Regions from separate parts of the Kitasatospora atroaurantiaca genome, predicted to be linked through region 2. Evidence: riboswitches for the same ligand, from Rfam matches in the RefSeq annotation. Region 2 holds a riboswitch; the other holds the start of a gene.
What was found. A riboswitch is a leader RNA that binds a small molecule or an ion and turns the genes downstream of it on or off. The one in region 2 is predicted to bind S-adenosylmethionine.

Region 1: another riboswitch for S-adenosylmethionine. It lies ahead of thrC (threonine synthase); the one in region 2 lies ahead of FB465_RS08070 (aminotransferase class V-fold PLP-dependent enzyme).

Annotation. Positions count from the first base shown of each region.
Region 1 is NZ_VIVR01000001.1:4,361,560-4,364,955, forward strand. It holds gene FB465_RS20075 (alpha,alpha-trehalose-phosphate synthase (UDP-forming)) at 1-50, opposite strand, end outside; gene FB465_RS20080 (glucosyl-3-phosphoglycerate synthase) at 247-1,254, opposite strand; SAM riboswitch class I at 1,392-1,523, shown strand; gene thrC (threonine synthase) at 1,541-2,830, shown strand; gene FB465_RS20090 (ubiquitin-like small modifier protein 1) at 2,860-3,138, shown strand.
Region 2 is NZ_VIVR01000001.1:1,797,899-1,801,294, forward strand. It holds gene FB465_RS08065 (Lrp/AsnC family transcriptional regulator) at 1-161, shown strand, start outside; gene FB465_RS08070 (aminotransferase class V-fold PLP-dependent enzyme) at 309-1,670, opposite strand; SAM riboswitch class IV at 1,721-1,838, opposite strand; gene trpD (anthranilate phosphoribosyltransferase) at 2,091-3,164, opposite strand; gene FB465_RS08080 (hypothetical protein) at 3,286-3,396, opposite strand, start outside.

The DNA of each region.
Region 1 (3,396 bases), 2.6 Mb from region 2:
ATCGGGGCGCTGCCGGTCGGATTCGAACGTTCGGTCGCGAGATCGGCCATGCTTCCAACCTTGCCGGGTGCCCCGGGCGGCAAACCACTCGCCGCGCGGAGACGCTCGCGCTGAGGGATAACGGCAGGGGCGCGGGGAACTGCGCGAGGCGGAAGGTACGGCGCCGCAGTCTTCCGATTTCGCGCAGTTCCCCGCGCCCCTGGTGGTTCACCGCCTGCGTCGGTCTGCCACCTCTGAGGACGGGGCTCACCGCTTGCGCCGGTACTCCGGGACGGTCCGCATCGGTGGGCGTTCCAGGGCGCCGACCGGGTGGGTGTGGGCGGTGAAGTCGCGGGTTTCGGGGTCGCGGGTGAACTGGGTGAGCAGGGGGTGGACCAGGTCCGCGGAGGCCTTCAGGCGGTGGGTGCGGTCGAGGCGCTCCAGGGCCGTCCGGTAGATGGTCGCGGCCATCCTGCCGAGGGCCTGGCCGTCCTGGTGCCGGTGATGCCGGACGCCGACGTCCACCTGGGCCAGCGCGTCCAGGCCGACCGCGTCCAGGGCGTCCACCAGCAGCCCGAGCTCGACTCCGTAGCCGGTCGGGAAGTGCAGTTGCTCGAGCAGCGAGCGGCGGGCCGCGTACTCGCCGCCCAGCGGCTGGACGAAGCCGGCCAGCTGCGGCCAGTGCAGGTTGAGCAGCGGGCGCGCGACCAGCTCGGTGACCCGGCCGCCGCCCGCCGGGACCACCGCTCCGTCGGTCTCCAGCGGGCGGTCGTACATCGCCTTGACCAGCTGGATCTCCGGGTCGGTGAGCAGCGGGCCGACGATCCCCGAGACGAAGGCCGGGTCGAACTCCCGCAGGTCGGCGTCGATGAAGCAGACGATCTCGCCGGAGGTGACCAGCAGCGAGCGCCAGAGCACCTCGCCCTTGCCCGGCGCGGCGGGCAGCCGGGGGAGTATGTCGTCCCGGTGCACCACCCGGGCGCCGGCGTCGGCGGCCATCTGCGCCGTCCGGTCGACCGAGCCTGAGTCGACCACCACCAGCTCGTCCACCAGCGGCAGCCGCTCCATCAGCTCGCGGCGGATCACCCGGACGATCTCGCCGACCGTCGGCTCCTCGTCCAGTGCGGGCAGGACCACGCTGACCGTGCCGGCCGGGCCCGCCGCCTTCTTGGCGGCCAGCAGGGTGCGCGCCGGACGGTCGGCCGCGGTCCAGGAGCGGCGGCGCAGCCAGGACGCCACCTCCGGGAGCGGGGCCGGGGTCAGCTGGTCGGGCAAGACAACACTCCTAGAAAGATCTATCTCGCGTGGCGGACGGTCGGCTTCACGGCTGACGCCTTCGGTTACAGTCTTCGTACTGCGGTCGGACCTTTGCACATCGGGGTCTGTCCCAGAGAGTGACCACAACTTCATAGAGCTCATCCAGAGGGACTGAGGGAACGGCCCGTTGAAGTCCCGGCAACCTTCTCGCTCGGCTGTCACAGGCCCCGGCGGGACAGGTGCCAATTCCGTCCTGTGGCGCGACCGCGTCACGGGGAAGATGAGGAGAGAGGCCTCCGCCATCATGGCTACCGCTACCCCTGTTCCAGTTTCCGCCCCGACCGTCGACCTCGGCCCCGCTGCCGCGCTGTCCTGTCGTGAGTGCGGCACCCGCTTCCCGCTCGGTCCCAGCTTCGCGTGCCTGGAGTGCTTCGGCCCGCTGGAGATCGCGTACGACTTCGGCTCGGCCGAGGCCGAGGAGCTCCGGAAGCAGATCGAGTCCGGCCCCGCCAGCATCTGGCGCTACGCTCCGCTGCTGCCCGTCCCGGCCGACGTCGCCTCGAAGCCGAACCTGAACCCGGGGTGGACCCCGCTGGTCAAGGCCGACAACCTGGGCCGTGAGCTGGGCTTCACCGCGCAGCTGCACATCAAGGACGACTCGGGCAACCCGACCCACTCCTTCAAGGACCGGGTGGTCGCCTGCGCCATCGAGGCGGCGCGCGCCTTCAACTTCACGACCCTCTCCTGCTCCTCCACCGGCAACCTGGCCGGCGCCGTCGGTGCCGCGGCCGCCCGGGCCGGGTTCAAGTCCTGCGTGTTCATCCCGCACGACCTGGAGCAGGGCAAGGTCGTCATGGCCGGGATCTACGGCGGCGAGCTGGTCGGCATCGAGGGCAACTACGACGACGTGAACCGCTTCTGCTCGGAGCTGATCGGCGACCCGGCCGGCGAGGGCTGGGGCTTCGTCAACGTCAACCTGCGCCCGTACTACGGCGAGGGCTCGAAGACGCTGGCGTACGAGATCTGCGAGCAGCTCGGCTGGCGGCTGCCGGAGCAGATCGTCATCCCGATCGCCTCGGGCTCGCAGCTCACCAAGATCGACAAGGGTCTGCAGGAGCTGATCAAGCTCGGCCTGGTCGAGGACCGGCCGTACAAGATCTTCGGGGCCCAGGCGGAGGGCTGCTCCCCGGTCTCCGCCGCCTTCAAGGCCGGCCACGACGTGATCCGCCCGGTCAAGCCGGACACCATCGCCAAGTCGCTGGCGATCGGCAACCCGGCGGACGGCCCGTACGTGCTCGACATCGCCCGCCGCACCGGCGGCGCCGTCGAGGACGTCACCGACGCCGAGGTGGTGGCCGCGATCAAGCTGCTGGCCCGTACCGAGGGCATCTTCGCCGAGACCGCGGGCGGCGTGACCGTCGGCGTGCTCAAGAAGCTGGTCGAGACCGGCCAGCTGGACCCGGCGAAGGAGACCGTCGCGATCAACACCGGCGACGGCCTGAAGACCCTTGACGCGGTGGCCGATGCGGGCCTGACCGCCACCATCCGCCCGACGCTGGACTCCTTCCGCGCCGCCGGCCTCGCGTCCGCCTGACCTCCCCCCTCACCCTGCAAGGAGCCCGCATGAGCGCCAACGTCCGCATCCCGACCATCCTGCGCACCTACACCGGCGGTGCCGCTGAGGTGGCGGCGGAGGGTGCCACCCTGTCCGCCGTCATCCAGGACCTCGACGCCAACCACCCGGGCATCGCGGCCCGCATTCTGGACGACGCCGGCAAGCTCCGCCGATTCGTCAACGTGTACGTGAATGACGACGACGTGCGTTTCGCCGAGGGCCTGGAGACCGAGATCAAGGACGGCGCGGGCATCTCCATCATCCCGGCCGTGGCCGGCGGCTGCTGAGCCGGGAACGCCCTACCATACCCCTGAGCCGTCGTCAGGCCCGGAATGCCAATTCCGGCCTGGCGGCGGCTCTCGGTGTGCCGCGCGGATATTTCCGCACTTGAGAGGGAGTAGAGTGCGCAGGTGTCAGCGCTTCTCCCCCCGCCGACCGCGCTTCTCCGCCTGAGTCGTCTCCCGGCTGGTGCCCCACGCACCGTCAGCCGATCGCATACGCAAGGCTCGTCCGGCCGCTGAGACGGCCGTTGAACAGTACGAAGC
Region 2 (3,396 bases):
TGGCGATGGTCCGGGTACGGCACCACGACGACCTGGCCACGGTGATCCCCGGCCGCCTCAACAAGGTCCCCGGGGTCGAGCACACCGAGACCCAGATCGCCTTCCGCACCTACTCCCAGCACGACCTCGAAGCCGCGTTCGCCCTCGGCCTCGACGAGTAGCTTTTTCGGGCTCGCCATCAGCCTGCACTATCAGGGGCGCGGGGAACTGCGCGAAATCGGAAGTGACGGCGCCGCACCTTCCGCCTCGCGCAGTTCTCCCCCAGCCTTCGGCCGGGAGGTGCCCCCACGCGCCCCTGGTGGCACCCCTCAGCGACGGGTGTCGGCAACGCAGCGGCCGCCCTCGCTGCGGTACGTCCAGCGCGCACCGTCCGTGACCAGCTCGCGAACCGCGGCCAGGAACCGCTCCAGGTGCTCGTCGGGCGTCCCGGCACCGAAGCTCACCCGAATCGCGTTCAGACTGCGCTCGCCCGGCAGCGAGGCCTCCGGCGCACCGCACTCGGACGGCGCCGCGTCCTCCCCGCCCAGCAGCGTACGGACCAGCGGGTGCGCGCAGAACAGCCCGTCCCGCACCCCGATCCCGTACTCGGCCGACAGCGCCGCCGCGAAGTGCGAGCTGTTCCACCCCTGGACGACAAACGACAGCACCCCCACCCGCGCGGCGTCCTCACCGAACAGGCTCAGCACCTTGACCTCGGGGATCTCGGCCAGCCCGGCCTTCAGACGGGCGATCAGCCGCTGCTCGCGGGCCTCCAGCACCTCGAAGCCGGCCTCGCCGAGCGCCCGGCAGGCCGAGGCGATCGAGTAGGCGCCGATCACGTTCGGCGAGCCGGCCTCGTGCCGCGCCGGGCCGCTCTGCCACTCGACGGCCACCGAGCCGTCCACCTCGCGGGCGACCGTACGGCTCGCGCCGCCACCTGCCAGGTACGGCTCGGCCGCGTCTAGCCAGTCGCTGCGCCCGGCGAGCACGCCCGCGCCGAACGGGGCGTACAGCTTGTGGCCGGAGAAGGCGACCCAGTCGACGCCGAGCTCGCGGACGGAGACCCGGTGGTGGGGAGCGAGCTGCGCGGCGTCCAGGACGACCCGGGCGCCGTGCCGGTGAGCCACCTCGGTGAGCTCGGCGACGGGCCACAGCTCGCCGGTGACGTTGGAGGCGCCGGTGACGCAGAACAGCTTCGGGCCCTCGACCGCGTCGGCGAGCGCGGCGTCGAGGGCGGCAACGGCCTCGGCGTGCGAGCGCGGGGCCCGCAGGTAGGTGACCGTCAGGCCCTCACGGCGCCAGGGCAGCAGCGAGGCGTGGTGCTCGGTCTCGAAGGCGAAGACCCGGGTGCCGGCCGGGAGCACGCCCGCCAGCAGGTTGAGCGAGTCGGTGGTGGCGCGGGTGAAGACCACCTGGTCGCCCTCGCGCAGGTCGAGGAACTCCTCGACGGTGCGGCGGCTCTGCTCGAAGAGGTCGGTGGACAGCTGCGAGAGGTAGCCGGCGCCGCGGTGCACGCTGCCGTAGTAGGGGGCGTACGCGGCGACATCGTCCCAGACCCGCTGGAGGGCCGGGGAGCTCGCGGCGTAGTCGAGCGCGGCGTACGCGACCTTCTCGCCGCTGACCAGCGGGACCTGGACGTCGTGGCCGAGGACGGCGAGCGGGGCGCAGAGATCAGTGGTGGTCACGGACATGGGAGTGCACTCCTCCGGGGTCAGGACCCCGGGAGTGCAGATATGCCGGTGGTCCGCGCTTGCCACGCGGACGGTTCGCCGCGGAGCCCGGTCCTCACCCAGGGCACCCCGCCACGGACGGAGGGTTGCCGGACAGCAAGCTGGGGCTTGTCGCTGTCACTCATGACCTGTCGAAGACTCTAAGCACAGCCCGCAGAGTGGTCAAACCACGGCCCACCATCCGGACAAGCGCGGCGAGCCAACAGGGGGCGCGGGGAACTGCGCGTGACGGAAGACGGCGTTGCCGTCACCGCCTCGCCGAGAGCCACTGGCACTCGGTCGCGAAACGGCGTAGCGGGGTGCCTGTTGCTCCCGGTGGAGCGGTGACGGCCGTGCGTCTTCCGGTTTCGCGCAGTTCCCCGCGCCCCTGAAAGGAGACCCTCAGCGCGCCGTGGCCTCGGACCAGCGCTTCAGCGTGGCCTCCGCCGCACCCGAGTCGATCGCCGCCGCAGCCCGCTCGATACCCGCGGCCAGCTGCTCCGCCAGCGGCGCGTCGGTCAGCTCCAGCGCGACCAGCGCGGCCGCCGTGTTGAGCAGAACGGCGTCCCGTACGGGCCCCCGCTCGCCCGCCAGCAGCCGCCGGGCGACGTTGGCGTTGTACTCGGCGTCCGCGCCCCGCAGCGCCTCGATGCCGACCAGCTCGATGCCCACGTCCCGCGGGTCGAAGGCGGCCTCCGTGACCTGACCGTCCTTCACGATCCAGACCCGCGAGGTGGTGGAGATGGTCAGCTCGTCCAGGCCGTCGTCGCCCCGGAAGACCAGCGCCGTCGCGCCGCGCCGCGCCAGCACGCCCGCGATCAGCCCGGCCAGCCGGGTGTCGAAGCAGCCGATGGCGTGGGAGGTGACCCGGGCCGGGTTGGTCAGCGGCCCGAGGATGTTGAAGGCAGTGGGCACGCCGAGGTCGCGTCGGGCCGGGGCGGCGTGCCGCATCGCGGGGTGGAACTTGGCGGCGAAGCAGAAGGTGAGCCCGACCTCCTCGGCGACCTCGGCCACCCGCTCGGCGCTCAGGTCGAGGCTGATGCCGAGCCGCTCCAGGACGTCGGAGGAGCCGCTGGCCGAGGAGGCCGCCCGGTTCCCGTGCTTGACGACCTTGGCGCCCGCCGCGGCCGCCACGATCGCCGACATGGTGGAGATGTTCACCGTCTTCGCCCGGTCGCCGCCCGTGCCGACGATGTCGACGGCCGGGCCCGGGATGCTCAGCGGCTCGGCGTGCGCGTACATCGCCTCGACCAGACCGGAGATCTCGTCGACCGTCTCGCCCTTGGCCCGCAGCGCGACCACGAATCCGGCCACCTGCACCGGGCTGGCCTCGCCGCGCATGATGCTGTCCATCGCCCAGGCGGTGTCGGCCTGGGTCAGGTCGGTGCCGGCCAGCAGCGCGCTCAGGATGTCCGGCCAGGTGCGGACCACCTGCGCGGGGTCGCTACCGCCGTTCGCAGGGTGCACGTTCACCATGGCTGACTCCAGCTCTCATCGGTTCACCGAAAGGGATGAAGTCAGCCTAGCGAGCGGCGCGGCGCCACCGCCGCGATCTCCGCTCCCCTTCTCTCCTGGTGAGACAACCAGTCCCAGAACCTCAGTGGTGCGCCGGAGCCCGCCCCGTGAGCCGGGCCCGGAGCAGGGTGGCGGCCGCCTCCGCCAGCGCCACCGGGTCGACCGGCTGGGCGATGGCCGCGTCGGCCCGGCT